Regions from separate parts of the Shewanella sp. SM55 genome, predicted to be linked through region 1. Evidence: predicted binding sites of a transcription regulator. Region 1 holds the regulator's gene; each other region holds the start of a gene.
What was found. The regulator sigma-54, encoded in region 1, starts transcription at its own class of promoters, with help from an activator protein. The targets are predictions, from matches to a motif close to GTTGGCACGNNNNTNGNNT.
Positions count from the first base shown of each region.

Region 1 (4,217 bases):
ACAGGCAACCCTGCTACGTATAGCCAGATATTAGACGATGGCCGTCCTGCATCGGCGAGCGCGAAAGAAATTCGTTACGATATGGCAAGCCGCACCTTAACTCTGAAAGGTATGGCGTCATTAGATCAAGCGGGTAGCCAAGTTACAGGCAATTTAATCCGCTATAACATGATTCAACAGAAATTGATGGCCGAGAGTACTGGCAGTGGTGACGATCGCGTGATCACTATTATTCAGCCAGAAAACTATCAAGATGATGCTAAATCAGATGCTCCAGCGGATAAACCTGTAAAAAAGCAGGACTCTAAATGACCCAAATCACCTTAAGAGCACAAAATCTGGCAAAAAGTTACAAGAGTCGCCAAGTGGTTAAAGACGTCAGTCTGACGGTAAAAACCGGTCAAGTCGTTGGCCTACTCGGTCCAAACGGTGCCGGTAAAACCACGACCTTTTACATGGTTGTCGGGCTAGTGAAGAGCGATAAGGGGCATATCTTTATCGACGATGATGATTTAACCGCAGATCCTATGCATCTGCGTGCCCGCAAAGGCATAGGTTACTTACCGCAGGAAGCCAGTATCTTTCGTAAGCTAACTGTTCATGACAACATCATGGCCGTACTGCAAACTCGTAAAGAACTTAAAAACGAAGAACGAGAAGAAGAACTAGAACATCTGCTCGAAGAGTTTCATATCACCCACATCCGTGACAGCCAAGGCATGTCATTGTCGGGTGGCGAACGTCGTCGCGTCGAAATTGCGCGGGCTTTAGCCGCTAATCCTAAGTTCATTTTGCTCGATGAACCGTTTGCCGGCGTCGATCCTATTTCGGTTATCGACATCAAGAAGATTATCGAACAACTCAAAAGTCGCGGCCTTGGCGTACTGATCACAGACCATAATGTCCGCGAGACATTAGATGTATGTGAACATGCTTATATTGTGAGTCACGGAAACCTGATTGCCGAAGGAACTCCAGCAGAGATCTTAGACAATCAGCAAGTTAGGGCTGTGTACTTAGGTGAACAATTCAGGCTATAGTTAATCGAGCGAAGCCAATGGAGGCAATTTATACCGCCATTGGGCTTCACTCAAAATGATAATAAGCGACCTCATCCAACAATAATAACGTAGGGATCAGCGGTAACATGAAAGCGTCACTCCAGCTCAAACTGGGTCAACAGTTAACCATGACGCCACAACTACAACAGGCTATACGTCTGTTGCAACTGTCGTCATTAGAACTGCAGCAAGAGATCCAGCAAGCATTAGATTCTAATCCCCTTCTCGAGCTGGAAGAGGATCAATTCGACGCCACTAAAACCCCTGTAAACCAAACGCTATCCGATACGGATTTCAGTGAATCTAGCACTCTGCCACCAGAAAAAGACAGCTCCACCATAGATACGGCAGAGTCGCTAACCAAAGAATCCATGCCCGATGAGCTCCCCATGGACACCACATGGGATGAAGTGTTTACCGCCTCCCCAAACTCAGGCCCCGGCGGCAGTCGTGAAGACGATATGCCCTTCCAAGGCGAGACCAGTGAAGGTTTGTACGAACACTTAGAATGGCAAAAAAACCTCACGCCGTTTTCTGAAACCGATTTAGCCATTGCCACCGCCATTATTGATGCCATCGACGATCAGGGCTATCTCACCCAAAGCACTGAAGAAATTCTCGAAGCCATGGGCAATCCTGAAGTTGAGCTTGACGAAGTCGAAGCCGTACTCAAGCGTATTCAGCATTTTGATCCCATAGGCGTTGCCGCCCGCGATTTAAGTGAATGCCTGCTGATCCAACTGTCGCATTTCGCCGCTGATACTCCCAACCTAGAAAACGCCCGTATGCTGATCAAAGATCATTTAGATCTGATCGCCGCCCGTGATTTTAGGTTATTGATGCGTAAGACTAAATTAAAAGAAGATGAATTAAGGGATGGTATAGCACTTATCCAAACCCTCAATCCTCGCCCAGGTTTGTTGATCACGCCCAATAATGACGAATACGTTATCCCAGATGTGTCTGTGTCGAAGAAAAATGGCCGCTGGGTCGTTGAGCTTAATCCTGACTGCATGCCAAAAATCAATGTAAATCAACATTATGCTTCTATGGCACGCAGTACCAAAAACCAAGCCGATAGCCAATTTATTCGCGGCCATCTGCAAGAGGCTAAATGGTTTATTAAGAGCTTAGAAAGCCGTAACGATACTTTGCTTAAAGTTGCTAATTGCATAGTGCAATATCAGCAAGGTTTCTTTGAGTATGGTGAAGAAGCCATGAAGCCTATGGTGCTTAACGATATTGCCGAAGCGGTAGAAATGCATGAGTCCACCATCTCACGGGTCACAACTCAAAAATACATGCATACCCCTAAGGGACTTTTTGAACTAAAATACTTCTTCTCTAGCCACGTCGGTACTGACGATGGTGGTGAGTGCTCATCCACAGCAATCAGAGCCTTTATAAAGAAACTGGTGGCAGCGGAAAACCAGAAAAAACCATTAAGCGATAGTAAGATGGCACAACTTCTGGCAGAACAAGGGATCAACGTAGCCCGCAGAACCATTGCGAAGTACCGAGAGGCTATGCTTATTCCACCTTCTAATCAGCGTAAAAGTTTATAACCTACAGTGGATATCGGAGGACGTTTCTATGCAAATAAACCTAAGTGGACACCATGTCGAAATTACCGAATCGTTACGTGCATATGTAGAAGAAAAGTTTTCAAAACTTGAACGCCATTTCGAACAGATCAATAATGTGCACGTTGTGCTCAATGTTGAGAAAATGCAACAGATTGCCGAAGCGAGAATAAACCTCATAGGTGGTGAAGTTTTTGCTACTTCAGAGCATGCTGACATGTATGCCGCTATAGACGCCCTGATTGACAAGCTTGACCGTCAGGTTATTAAACACAAAGAGAAGTTAACAAAACACTAATAATGGAACTTTGTACCATACTGCGGCCGGAGTGCACTACCTGCGCCACTCCGGGCAGCAAGAAAAAGGTACTGGAACTCATCAGCGACTTAGTCGCTGCCCAGTACCCGACCCTCTCATCTCAAGAGATATTCGAAAGCCTAGTGGCGCGCGAAAAGATGGGAAGCACAGGTATAGGTAACGGCATCGCCATTCCACATGGTCGACTAGCCGATATAGATCAGCCCATTGCCATACTAATTAAGTGTGAAGAGCCGATAGCATTTGATGCTATCGATAAGCAACCTGTTGATATTTTATTTGCACTACTGGTGCCTGCAGACCAATGTCAGCAGCACTTAAGTACCTTGTCTTGCATGGCCGAAAAGCTGAGCGACAAGCAAATATTAAAGCAATTACGCAAGACGCATGATGAAACGGAACTCTATCAGGTAATCACTGGATGAAACTGGTCATAGTGTCGGGCCGCTCAGGCTCAGGCAAATCTGTCGCCCTTAGGGTACTCGAAGATCTCGGCTATTATTGTGTCGATAACCTTCCCTTGCCATTGATTGGCAGTTTGCTTGAGCAACTCAAAGGCAGTAACGATCTCGTCGCCATCAGTGTCGACGTGCGTAACATGCCTGAGCAGGATAAGGTCTTAGTAAAACAACTCGCTAGCCTACCTCCAGATACTGAGTTAACGAGCTTCTTCCTTAACTCCAGCGATAAAATTCTGCTCAAGCGTTACAGCGAAACCCGCCGTTTGCATCCTTTGTCGAAGAGCCGAGTCTCTTTGCAAGAAGCGATAAAGCTGGAGGGGAAACTGCTCGAGCCTATGTCAAAACTGGTCGATCACTACATAGATACGTCGAATTTGAATATCTATGATTTAAGCGACCAAGTCAGACAAATTCTCCTTGGTAGTGTCGATAAAGAACTCGTGATCAACTTCGAGTCCTTTGGCTTTAAGCACGGAATGCCCACCGAAGCCGACTTTATGTTCGATGTGCGCTTCCTGCCCAATCCCCACTGGGAGTTGGCGCTGCGGCCATTGACTGGCTTAGATGAACCCGTAGCTGAGTTCTTAAATCGTCAACCACTGGTTAATAAGTTCATCTGGCAAATCGAAAATTTACTGGAGACTTGGCTGCCGCACCTCGAGCGTAACAATCGCAGTTATTTAACGGTAGCCATTGGCTGCACAGGTGGACAGCACAGATCGGTTTACGTCGCAGAGCAATTGGCCAAACGCTTTAGTAACGGTAAACATAAAGTTTATGCCCGTCATCGAGA
Region 1 covers NZ_JAKKRS010000015.1:13,727-17,943, reverse strand. The annotation lists gene lptA (lipopolysaccharide transport periplasmic protein LptA) at 1-312, shown strand, start outside; gene lptB (LPS export ABC transporter ATP-binding protein) at 309-1,040, shown strand; gene L5L91_RS17180 (RNA polymerase factor sigma-54) at 1,148-2,626, shown strand; gene hpf (ribosome hibernation promoting factor) at 2,655-2,942, shown strand; gene ptsN (PTS IIA-like nitrogen regulatory protein PtsN) at 2,945-3,388, shown strand; gene rapZ (RNase adapter RapZ) at 3,385-4,217, shown strand, end outside.

Region 2 (4,217 bases), on a different contig from region 1:
AAAAGTCAATCAAGTGATCAACACCTGTGCGGGCACCACAATGAACCCTCTTAACAGTCGCACGCAGAACTTAGATTGTAGTGATGGTTTACATAACGGGAAAGTGGTTATCTTGACCCACGACTTCCTGTTTGAGAATGCTCACCGAGGACAAGGTGCAACCATCAACTTGCCTAAAATTAAGCGTTTTGTTGAAGAAGCTCAACGTCAAGGATATCGTTTTGATACGCTAGATAACTATGCCCCTGCTTGGCAGGAACAGCATAATTATCAACTACCTGAGTTTGTGTCCTATCAAGATAAAATCTATTCCTTAGTGCAAGCGCATTTCTCCCAAAGCAATTGGCAACCAAGCCAAACCCCAGCCTTGTGGAAAAACGAAAAGTAGTGATGTATTGGGCTGAGTATTTACTCAGCCCATCATATTGGTCGAGTAAAAGGCATGTTGCTGAACTTAGCCTGACAAAATTCAAAATAGCGGCATTTTTTACACTTTACCCACTTCGCTTTAACTCAGTATCTGTAATACTGCTCCGACATTGATTTGAAGTTTATCGGTGTTAGAAAAGTAGCGCATAACGAGCGCGATTGGGGAGAGAAGATGAGTACGTTTGTAAAATTAACCATAGCGGCAACCTTAGTGGTATTAGCCTTACTTGCTGCGGGTATTTACCGTTTCAACATGACCAATGATGATATTTATATGGTGATGGAAGATGGTAAGGTCATGCAATACGATGAAGCCATGGCGCATGAAAAAACTCAGGCTCAGGCGAATGAGATCGAAACTGTGACACCTTTTGAGGTAAAGCCTGTGGCGAATGCATCGGAAGTGATGCTCAAACTCTTTAGCTTAAATACCGCCAATCCTGTTGAAATAACGCTGCCTGAGGGCGGCAAGTCCGTTGCACTGACTCATTTTATTAAGATCAAACAAACAGAGTTTGCTATGGGCGACTACCAAGATGGTGAGGTAAAAGGTCGAGCATTACTTGATTACTTACGCATTACACCGTTAAATTTCGATCCCGCTCTAGAGCCGGACACCCAAAGTGACGCACCGATTCAAGATGATCCTAAAATGCAAACTATGCCCTTTGTGGCGCCCTTTATTGTGACGACTCAAGGTTCAGGCATATTTTGGTATCTTGGATTGTTTAATCTGGATTTTAAACACAATAGCTTGAAACACTTAGGCAGTGTCATGCTTGGCGATCGAATCGAGGTGGATAGTATTGAACCTGTTTATCCTTTCGAAGCCCCATTCAAAATTGCTGTGACTTATCGCGATAGAGCGTCTGACCAACCCATGTCTGAAAGCCCTGAAATAGTCAAAACCATAGAGATGATAGTGAGTGAGACCAGCCTACATAAGTAGCGTGTAAATGCCATTATGGATCTGCGCAGGCTTATGCTAAGTTGTTTTTCGGTAAGTGGGTGATGTTTGCTTCAGTAGCAAGCGTTAGCAGGTAATAGGTCAGCATAAGATTTCGACAAGGAGAGTGTCATGCAAGTTAGCAAAATCACTGGGAAATTTGATGTTAAGCTCACTCCTGATAGCCCCTATGCTACTGGCATTGGTGGTGTGACGTTAGGACGTATGGGCTTAGATAAAACCTTTTATGGTGAGCTTGAGGGGCGCAGCAAAGGGGAAATGCTCAGTGCTATGACGTCAGTCAAGGGCTCAGCTGGCTATGTGGCCATTGAACAAGTGGTTGGTAATTTGTGCGGTAAGCAGGGCAGTTTTGTATTACAACATTTTGGCATTATGACCGATGGACAAAATCGTCTGATCTTAGAAGTGGTACCCCATTCTGGGGCGGGGGAGTTGCAGGGGTTAACTGGCACTATGACCATCAATATTGAGAATGGCCAACATTTTTATGCATTCCAGTTTGGCTTTGAAGCTTAGTTTGACTTTGAAGCTTGAATAACACCTGCGTTTTAGCTCAGTTTTCTGTAACTCTTCTCCTTTATGATCATTCGAGTCATCTGAATTCACCCTTCTTAATTTAAGCGAGTAAGTCTTTTCGATTGGGTCTGAAAATGGGCATAAAAAAACCAGCTGAGGCTGGTTTTTTTGATTCTTTTTTCATAAAGCACTATCGAACCTTGAGTCTAGATCTGTGTGCTGTTACTTAAAATACGTTTAATTTAAAAAATGCCGTTGTCGCGAGAGTTAAGACACTTTTTTAACAACTTTAATTTTATCAACGACCTTTTTCACATCGTCGGTATTTTCGGCAATTTTCAGTGCTAGTTGACGTTCTGCATCGCTGGCAACTTCACCTTTCAATGTGACTATGCCATTGGCAACATCCACATTAATTTGGGTGCCGGATACGTCAGTTGAAAACAGTAAACGCGTTTTGATGACTGTGGCAACTTTAGAGTCAGTTAAGGTGGCAACAACTTCACTGGTGCCTTCTTTTTCATTCATCACAGTGAGTTGGTTATCGACATCTTTCACTCCATCTAAGCTTTTGATGAGCTCTGTGGCGAGGGCTTTATCCACACTGCTTTCCACTTTACCTGTTAATGTCACTTTACCATCTTTGACATCTGTAATGATGTCGAAGGAATTGAGATTCGTGTTGAGCAGTAAAGTGGTTTCTGCTTTACCATCGATCCACGCATCCTTGGTTCCGCCTTTCCAATCTTGGGCGGCGGCCACATTTAAACTGATTGAACCGACAAGTAAAGCCACTAGTACTGATGCTGTTGTAGTTTTCATAATCATATCCTCCGTTGTTTTCTCGAAGCTAGATAATGCGCCAATCGTGCCAATGTTTTTAAGTTAATGATTTTTAATGTTTTAATTGTTTTATCTGGCGTTTTTATACCTTAGCATTTTCCTTTAGGTCGGTCTTTTTTACCGACAAAATGTAATTTTTTCTGGCATGCTGAGCCATCATTCGAGCATAAAAAACCGCACTCATCAGTGCGGTATTATGTCTGTAGTAAAAGTGGAGGGGAGTCGGTTAAATATGGCTCACTTAGCGACAGGGAATTAATGGTGATTGAGCGATCCCGTACCGTCGTAACTCATTTGCAGCCAAGCGGCACCCTCTGCAAGTTGGTTTGCAAGTTGTGGCTGATGCGCTTGCCTTACTGCTTGTTTTATTTGGATTAGCACTTGCTGCTCTATATCGACAAGGGCGGTCATAGCCTGCGAAATTTGGCACTGTTGCAGCAATTCTGTTGCTTGAGTATAAGTGACGGGCACGGTGTGACTTAGGCCATTAATTGGCTCGTCAGCCAAACGTCTCAGCTGTTCAAACCGAGTTAACATTCGTTGATGGATGTTAGCTTTGGCGGAAAAAACACGCTTAAGATTATAGTCTTCGACATACCTCCTCGCTTGGTTGTAAAATGTGAGTCCTTCCTGATTCAGCTTGATGATTTCATCGATCAACATGATATCGGCGCGGATATCAGTCTGATGTTGCACAACATTAGACTTCATTATGGGCCTCCTAATGCCAGTGTTCGACATAGATTGTTTAACTGCTTGGGTAAACTGATTTTGTTTCGTTCAGCTACCATGCATATTCTGTTCTCGTTTTTAATGATATTTTAACAGGCTGATTTTTAGACTGATATTCTCAGTTCATCGAGATATCATCTTAGAACATCGGCAACTATTACCGTTGCTGTTGTTAAAATTTCATGGCTGACATACAGTAGTTTTTCATACAGGGAGTAGATACGCATGGCTCGACTGACACTTTTTTATCACTTGCAGGATGTTAGCGCCGAGCAAGCAATCATCGAACTTGCTGGTGCTGCTGACTTTAATAAGCTACGCAGTGTCGATGACTTGCCTTGGATAGAGCAGCTAGGGGCAAATCACGTCGATGTTGCCATTATTGAGTTATCCAGTCTTAGTCGTGAAGATTACCTTGTGCTGCTGGATAATGCGGCCATGTCAAATATTGAGTTTATTTTTCTCTCCGACGGTCAGCCAAACCCCAATCTTGATCAGTTAATGTCTCATTTTGCTGGTTACCACTTTCGCAAACCTTACGATATGCCGCTAATCAGCGAAATTTTTGCTGATTTTGCACAGTATTTAGCATCATCGCCTAATCGACAGCATCCTTTTGCTAGCGAGCTAGACCAATACGGTTTGCTTGTTGGTTCATCAGCTCCTATGCACAAGCTATATCGCACAATTCGTCGCGTCTCTGCGACAGGCAGTAATGTGCTGATTATTG
Region 2 covers NZ_JAKKRS010000001.1:601,043-605,259, reverse strand. The annotation lists gene L5L91_RS02645 (polysaccharide deacetylase family protein) at 1-388, shown strand, start outside; gene L5L91_RS02640 (hypothetical protein) at 602-1,378, shown strand; gene L5L91_RS02635 (DUF3224 domain-containing protein) at 1,508-1,912, shown strand; gene L5L91_RS02630 (BON domain-containing protein) at 2,180-2,734, opposite strand; gene L5L91_RS02625 (hypothetical protein) at 3,011-3,466, opposite strand; gene L5L91_RS02620 (sigma-54 interaction domain-containing protein) at 3,713-4,217, shown strand, end outside.
Region 2: a site for sigma-54 is predicted at 2,770-2,788, ahead of L5L91_RS02630 (BON domain-containing protein). Genes of this name have one in related genera too.

Region 3 (4,217 bases), on a different contig from region 1:
TAGGCACACAGAGATACTGCCATCTTGGTGTTGCAGTTGGCTGACTCGGGTTTGCAATTGCACTGTGACGTTATGCTGCTTTAGTACAGCGGTCAGTTTGTGGTTTAACATTTCGGGTAGCATATTCGGCATTAAGCTCGCTTGTGGATCGACCAAAAACACTTGCTTACCTGCAGTTGCTAAGTCCATTGCCAGTTCAACTCCGACCAAACCAGCACCGATAACCAGTACTCTCCTCGCGCCATGGATGTCTGCTTCGCAGGCCTGATATTCTATTAAGCTGTTAACTGTGTGGATGATATCGACGCCATCTCCCTCTATAGGTGGAATAAAGGGCCGTGCACCCGTGGCAAGCACTAATTTTTTGTACGCAATTTCGCGTCCTTGATGGCAACAGACTACCTGACGAACTTTATCTATTTTTATGACTTCACAGTGATTTATTACATCAATTTGTTGCTCATGTGCAAATTCAGTCGCGGTCAATTTTATGAGGTCTGACGCCATTTTTTTAAGGCTAAACACATGGCTTAAATCTGGTTTATGGTATTCGTCACCAGAGTCGGCTGTGATAACTGTAATCGGTTGTTCGCGGTTTAAACGTCGCAGTGTTTTGACTAGCTGATATGCCGCGAATCCACTGCCGATAATGACGATTGGCTTAGGCATTAGTCACCTCATTTTTTATGACAGCGAAAACGCTTTTACCTAGGCCACATTCGGGACAGAGGAAGTCTTCGGCCACTTGAGTCCAAGGTGTGCCAGCAATGACATCTTGATTAGGTTCTCCTTTTTCAGGGTCGTAAACCCATTGGCAAACGGTGCAAATCATTGATTGTGTATCATTTAATTCGCACGCGTTTGTTGCAATCGGTGCCGTCACAGGGACGTTATTAGTAGCAGTGTTTTCAGCTGTTTGACTGGCCGTGGTGGCTTGGCTAGGTTTTGACATGACTTGATTAATGATAGAGCGACTATTCGCGCTATCAAGGGGCCGCAATGCCCATTCTCGCGCGATTCGCTGGCCGTGCTGACGGCATTCTTGCATCGCATCTCGATCGGGACGCCATTTGACTTTTAATCCCACCGAGGTTTCAAAACCAGCATCCATCAAACGAGTGTGAATTCTATCGACTGCGCCGCCATTCCAGCCATAACTACCAAAAGCTGCCGCCTTTTTATTGCGAAAACGCAGGCCCGTGATTTCTTCAAGCATGGCGGCAATTTTAGGCATCATCACATTATTCATGGTGGATGAGCCGACTAAAATACCTTTTGACCTAAATGCCTGTGCAAGGATTTCGTTTTTATCATGACGTGCGACGTTATACACTTTTACTGCTACATTGGGGTCAACATCATGAATACCTTGAGCAATACCGTCGGCCATCATGCGAGTATTATTGGACATAGAGTCGTAGAAAATCGTGATGCGGTCTTCTTGATAAGCGTCGGCCCAAGCTAAATATTGGTGAATAATTTGGGCAGGATTATCACGCCACACAATGCCGTGTGAAGTTGCGATCATATCTACAGGTAAATTAAAGCTTAATACTTCGTGAATTTTAGCCGTCACTAGGCTGCTAAAGGGCGTTAAAATGTTTGAGTAGTACCGTAGGCATTGTTCCATTAATTCATTTTGATCAACCTCATCATTGAATAAATGTTCGTCGCAATAGTGTTGGCCAAAGGCATCGTTACTGAATAAAACCGCATCTTCGGTGAGGTATGTCATCATGCTATCTGGCCAATGCAACATAGGTGCTTCGATAAATATCAGTTGCTTACCATTGCCTATCGCTAAACTATCCCCTGTCTTTACGGTAATGAAATTCCATTCTGGGTGGTGGTGATGTCCTACAATGGAGTCGACCGCATTTTCACTGCAGTAAATTGGAGTGTTAGGAATTTTGGCCATTAATGCAGTCAGGGCGCCTGAGTGGTCTTCCTCTGCATGGTTCATCACAATATAGTCTATGTCGGTTAAATTAATTTCAGCTTCAAGATTTTGTAAGAATTGCTGGCTAAAACGATGATCAACTGTATCAATTAACACGGTTTTTTCTTCACGGATAAGGTAGCTATTGTAGCTTGTGCCTTTAGTTATTTTGTACTCAGTACCATGAAAATCTTGCACTTCCCAATCGCGTTGACCCACCCAGTGGATATTGTTTTTTACATGAATAGTCATAAATACACCTGTGATAATTAATAATGAATGCGCTACGTAAATCTTGCTTATTTAGTTAAATCTCTTATTGCACTCACTATGCCAACATTGTAAGGCGTTGATTTTTATTGGTATTAACGTATTTCAACATTTGAAATCACTTGTTGGTGTCATAATGACAATTTGATATTGGTCAAATTGACATTACACTGTTGTCAATATGACTTTATTTGACTGTGGATGTGCTATGAGTGCCCATGCTGATTTAACTCAGTTAGCCTTAGATTTAACTGTCGGCGTGTCGACGCAAGACAGATTTGAGCGTTTGTTGGCAGTGGTCAGGCGGCGTGTCAATTGTGATGCTGCGGCATTATTGGCATTTCGGGAGCAGCAATTTGTCCCCTTGGCGATAGATGGGCTCTTTGCCGAAGTGTTAGGGCGGCGCTTTCAAATTAGTGAGCATCCGAGATTAGAGGCTATCGCCCGTGCTGGCGATGTGGTTCGTTTCCCTGCCGACAGTGAACTTCCCGATCCGTATGATGGTTTAATTCCACATCATAGTGCGAACTTACATGTACATGCTTGCATTGGTTTACCACTAATCGCGAACGATCGCTTAATTGGGGCGCTCACCATTGATGGTTTCAACCCTCATCAGTTTGATGGTTTTAGTGATAGCGAGTTGCGTGTGATCAGCGCACTGGCCGCAGCCAGTCTTAATACTGCGTTATTGATGCAACAGCTAGAATCCCAAGTTGTTGAAGTTTCCAATGGCACTGAGGTGCTCAATCGTCCTGCTAGTCAGCAGGAGATCATAGGGCAATCCACACAGATCCAATCGCTAAAGCAGCAGATAAGTGCCGTGGCAGGCACTGACTTATCGGTATTAATTACCGGCGAAACCGGTGTGGGTAAGGAGTTAGTGGCCGCGGCGATACATAATCAATCGACCAGAGCCGATAAATCACTTATCTATTTGAACTGCGCTGCATTGCCGGAGTCCGTCGCCGAAAGCGAGTTATTTGGGCATGTAAAAGGGGCATTTACGGGGGCAATCAGTCATAGGCAAGGCAAGTTTGAACTCGCTGACAAGGGGACCTTGTTTTTAGATGAAATCGGGGAGCTTCCCTTGGGGCTGCAAGCTAAGTTATTGAGGGTTTTACAATACGGTGAATTACAGCGAGTGGGCAGTGATAAGAGCCTAAAAGTTAATACTCGGATTATTGCTGCCACTAATCGAATTCTGCACCAAGAGGCAACGGAAGGGCGCTTTCGTTTCGATCTTTACCATAGGTTGAGCGTATTTCCTATCCACGTAGCACCATTAAGAGAGCGTGGGCAAGATATTGTTATGCTGACAGGTTTTTTTCTTGAACGTTGTAAAGCGAAGTTAGGACTCACCCATATCAATATCACACCCGCAGCGCAGCAGTTATTAGAGCAATACACATGGCCGGGTAATGTGCGTGAGCTAGAGCATGCGATACACAGGGCTGCGGTGTTGGCGAAAGCCGAGCTAAAAACGGCTTACATCAGCTTAAGTGATAAACATTTTCAGCTCGATTCTTTGATGAATCAAGCACACAGAACAGTCGACGAAGATAGGCCATCAGATGCCGCAACGCCAGCCAGTGAATTAGCATTTAGGTCTGAGTCGGCCTGTCGTGAGCGACAATCGCAAGATAATTCCAGTGTTATACTGGGGCTTAAGGCGGCGACTGAGAGATATCAGCGTCAACTTATTCGTCAAGTTTTAGCCGCGAATCAACAAAATTGGGCTGCGTGTGCAAGAATATTGCAAATCGATACAGGTAATTTGCACCGACTTGCAAAACGGTTAGGTTTAAAAGAATAAAATATTGCGTGAAGAAATTTTATTCTGCAGCAAAACCACAGCCTCGATTCTTAGAAGAACAGTGTTGCTACGCCTAAGAGTGCGAACAATACCGCGCAGCCACGGTGTATCCACAACATAGGTAATTTTTCGGCGCTGAAGTGGCCTGCGATCACTACGGGTACGTTAGCAAGCAGCATGCCTAAGGTTGTG
Region 3 covers NZ_JAKKRS010000008.1:216,900-221,116, forward strand. The annotation lists gene norW (NADH:flavorubredoxin reductase NorW) at 1-669, opposite strand, end outside; gene norV (anaerobic nitric oxide reductase flavorubredoxin) at 662-2,191, opposite strand; gene norR (nitric oxide reductase transcriptional regulator NorR) at 2,418-4,025, shown strand; gene L5L91_RS12465 (TMEM165/GDT1 family protein) at 4,076-4,217, opposite strand, start outside.
Region 3: a site for sigma-54 is predicted at 2,259-2,277, ahead of norV (anaerobic nitric oxide reductase flavorubredoxin). Genes of this name have one in related genera too.

Region 4 (4,217 bases), on a different contig from region 1:
CGCTTAGTCGCGGCTTGCCAAAGTCGTGGACATGAAGCAGTCGTGATCAATACGCTGAATTGCTACATGAATATTAATTCTATTAAACCTAGCATTCATTATGAAGGTACTGAATTAGTTGGGTTTGATGCCATCATTCCGCGTATTCATGCTAGCGTGACTTTTTATGGTTGTGCCGTTGTTCGTCAGTTTGAAATGATGGGCGTATATGCCGCGAATGATTCAATCTCCATTGCGCGTTCGCGGGACAAATTGCGGGCACTGCAACTACTTTCCCGCAAAGGGATTGGCATGCCAGTGACGGGTTTTGCCAATAAGCCAAATGATATCCCAGATCTCATCAATATGGTGGGCGGCGCTCCGTTAGTCATTAAATTACTCGAAGGCACTCAAGGGATTGGTGTCGTACTCGCTGAAACTAAAACGGCTGCTGAGAGCGTGATTGAAGCATTCTTGGGGCTCAAAGCGAATATCTTAGTACAGGAATACATTAAAGAATCCAATGGTAGTGATATTCGTTGTTTTGTTGTCGGTGACAAGGTTGTTGCTTCGATGAAGCGTCAAGGTCCCGAGGGTGATTTCCGCTCAAATCTGCATTTAGGTGGTTGTGGTGAGGTGGTAAAAATCACCTCTGTTGAGCGTAAAATGGCTATTGCCGCTGTGAAGGCGATGGGATTGGTTGTCGCGGGAGTAGATATTTTACGTTCTAACCGTGGCCCACTGATCCTTGAGGTTAATTCGGCGCCAGGCATTGAAGGGATTGAGCAAACAACAGGGATTTCAGTGACTGAGCCCATTGTTGAATATATTGAGAAAATGGTTGCGGCCCGTAAAACAAACCGGTCAATTATTGCCTAGTAGGTGATGGTGATAAAACGACGCCACTTTTTAAGGTGGCGTTTTGTTATGCTTAGAGCCTATAGATCAAAACTGTAGGAATATCCGAGTACTAGTTTGGCATCATCGGTGAGATCGGTATCAGAGACCATAAATGACACTGTGCCTATACTGGTATCTGCGCTGAGAGTCACGTTATAGTCGGCATAATTATCTTCGCCAAACCAAGATTGGACGACATCACCGTTTGAGTAACCATAGTGCACTGATAAACTCAGCTTTTCAGTGAGAGGAACGGATACCGTCGCGGCAAGATAACTGAGATCTTTATTATCTAAAGGATCGGCGGCCAGATCGTCACCGGCATTGATGACTTGGGAGTAAGCTAGTTCGAGCCATTTCCACGTGACAGCAGCATGGAGCTCACCAAAATCAATACTGCCCGGCGCGTCTGGATAGGCGTAGTAGAGATAGCCAAAGTCGTAGCTGATGTCTTCGGTAATACTGCCGCCATAACCTGCATATAGATCAAGCTCGTAGCTAGTATCATCACCAAAATCCACATTCGATGCCCAAGTTCCCGCATAAAATCCAGAATCGTGGCTGTAGTCAAGGCCACCTTGGATTGCGACCGCATCTTTAGTTTGGGTCGCACCGCGCCATAGATAATTAGAGGTACCGCCAATGTTGCCTGATACGGCTGCAAAGGCGTTGCCTGCCAGTAACATTCCCGTCGATAAGGCCAAAACGCTGTACAGTGATTTCTTCATGCTCATCCCCTCGATTGACTTATTTATCGATTCACCATTGGCACACTCAAAGTCAGCTGTGGTCATTAGTGCATCTTGGTTTTTTTCTAAGGAAGGATTTGCTAATCACATGCCACTATTACAATGCCATGTAAAACAAGGTATTAGAACTCTAAATGTTAATGAAATGTTTTTATTTGCCAGTTTGTGGGGCAGAGGCGCACTTTTGTTGTGCAAAAAACATTCAGTGCTTCACTGGGATTGGGCAAAAAAAACGCCTCACAATGGAGGCGTTGTATTGAATTTTATAACTTAGTTTACGCTGTCACGTAGGGTTTTACCCGCTTTAAACTTCGGCACTGTCGCTTCAGCAATTTGAATTTCTTTACCCGTTTGTGGATTACGGCCAGTGCGAGCGGCACGAGTCGCTGTTTCAAAAGAACCGAAACCTACGATGGAGATTTTGTCACCATTTTTCATTGATTCGGTAATAGCTGCTTCAAAAGACTTCAATGCGCGTGCTGCTTCTACTTTCGTTAGATCGGCATTTTCTGCAATTTTGGCGATTAGTTCAGTTTTGTTCATTTTTATTGTCTCTTCTTTCCGTAGATTTATTTGAAATAAGCGTGCCTAACATGCCATAAGGTTTAGCACTTGGAAAGCCTTTTGCGTCTAGCGTGCAACAGGATGTTCAGTAAAGCGCAGAATATTTACTCAGTTCGTGATTTAAGTTTTATTCTGGTTTTATTCTTCTAACAGTTGATAGAGTAATTTTTTAACAAGTTTGGGTTCAAAGGGTTTGTCACATAAGGCATTTACACCCGCTTGGGACACATTGCTGAGGTGGGTATCGTTGGCTTCGGAAGACACCATCAAGATGGGAATGTGTGATTGTTGGCTTTCATTGCGGATAAATTGTGTCAAAGCTAGCCCATCTACACTCGGCATATTGTAATCAGTGATCACTAAGTCGAACATATTGTGTTTCATTAACGCTATGGCTTGCGCACCATCCTCGGCCTCGGTAATCAGCTTCATCCCTAAGTTACCAATCGTACGTTTAATGACGTTTCTTGCCATACGGCTATCATCGACCACTAATACACGTACATCTTGTACATCGAAATTACTCAGGTCGAGTTCATCGTGGCTGAGTAAATCAATCGTGGCATTCAATGCTGTACCTAAATGGTCGGCACTGAAGGGTTTAGGTAGAATCGCTACTACACCCGATTGGCGGAATATTTCAAGTTGCTCACGGCGGCACTCACTCGAGACCAGCATAAATTGGATATCTTTGCAGTCAGCGTTGGCCCTTAAGTAGCCCAAGAGATCGATGGCAGTGCCATCATCGAAATGCATGGCGCTCGCAATAAGGTCAGGTTTATGGCGAGCAATAATATCTTTAGCCGCTTCTATGTTTTCTGCGGTTTGAATGCTGAGAATGCCTTCTTGTTGTAAGCGCTGAATAATAATTCGACGCTGTGTCTCTGAAGGTTCTACTAAAAGAATGGAAAGTTCGCTGGGCGATAAATGGCTCATAGTCTACTTCAAGTTAAGAGTCGTAAGTATTTTACTGGGTCGCTAAGCTACGCTATTGATAACAGCTTAGCAACAAAGTCCATTACTGAGTTTGGCGGGTCAAATAGTGTCTCGTGACCTTAGAAAATGCGATCCAATACTGCACGAGTAAAATAACAATAATGCTCACTGTGAGTGGCAACATAGGAATGTTGTGGCCAGAAACAACCACTTTTACATCCTCAGGGGTAATGCGATAGGCAATAATTGCTGTAATCCCCAGTGCCGAGAATCCTAAGGTTTGCATGCCAATATAAATTTTCAACACTAAGCTAGACCACGGCGCGCGTATGAGTATGCCAACGAGCACGGGGAGGACACCTAGGGTGAATACATCAAGGGATTGAGTCATCACAGTACGCCAAAGTGCAGCAATGCTGAAGAGGCAATATAACGTGATCAGTAGTATAAGACGTTTAGGCATAGATTGAAGTGCACACCAGTAGCAAAGAAGATGAGCAAGTGTAGGAAATGCCCTAATCCGAGTCCAGTATAACCGTAATATCGTGTAGAATATGCCTTTTTGCTAGAGGCTCTAATAGGTGACGTTTATGACAGAAGTTGAGTTTTGGGGTTTAGTCACGCGAACAGAAGCGGCGCAATCACAGGAGTCTTTGACTCAAGCACTGAAGCAGAAACTTGCCGAATTGAGTAATGAAGAGTTAAAAGCTTTCGATAAAATGTTTGGTCAGCAGATGCGCCGTAGTTATCTGTGGTCTGTTTGGGGGGCGGCTTACATTATTACGGGTTGTGATTCTGAATATGCTTTTGCCGAGTTTAGGTGTTTTTTGATTTCACTTGGTAAAGAAATTTTCGAAGGTGTGGTTAATCAGCCTGACACCCTAGCACGTTTAGTCGCTTGGCCAGAGCGAGATGCCTATGCTTACCCTTTTGTAGATGAATACGACCTTATCGCAGGGCAATTATACGAAGATAGAACCGGTGAGGAACTGCCCTTTATGCCATCGGGCAAGGCGACGCCCGTGGGTAAAAAATTTAGCACTAAGCCCAAGGATTTAAAGCTGCAATACCCTGAACTGAGTGCCCGTT
Region 4 covers NZ_JAKKRS010000003.1:34,152-38,368, forward strand. The annotation lists gene rimK (30S ribosomal protein S6--L-glutamate ligase) at 1-858, shown strand, start outside; gene L5L91_RS05535 (TorF family putative porin) at 918-1,607, opposite strand; gene L5L91_RS05540 (HU family DNA-binding protein) at 1,899-2,171, opposite strand; gene L5L91_RS05545 (response regulator) at 2,331-3,128, opposite strand; gene L5L91_RS05550 (hypothetical protein) at 3,211-3,591, opposite strand; gene L5L91_RS05555 (DUF4240 domain-containing protein) at 3,719-4,217, shown strand, end outside.
Region 4: a site for sigma-54 is predicted at 1,706-1,724, ahead of L5L91_RS05535 (TorF family putative porin). Genes of this name have one in related genera too.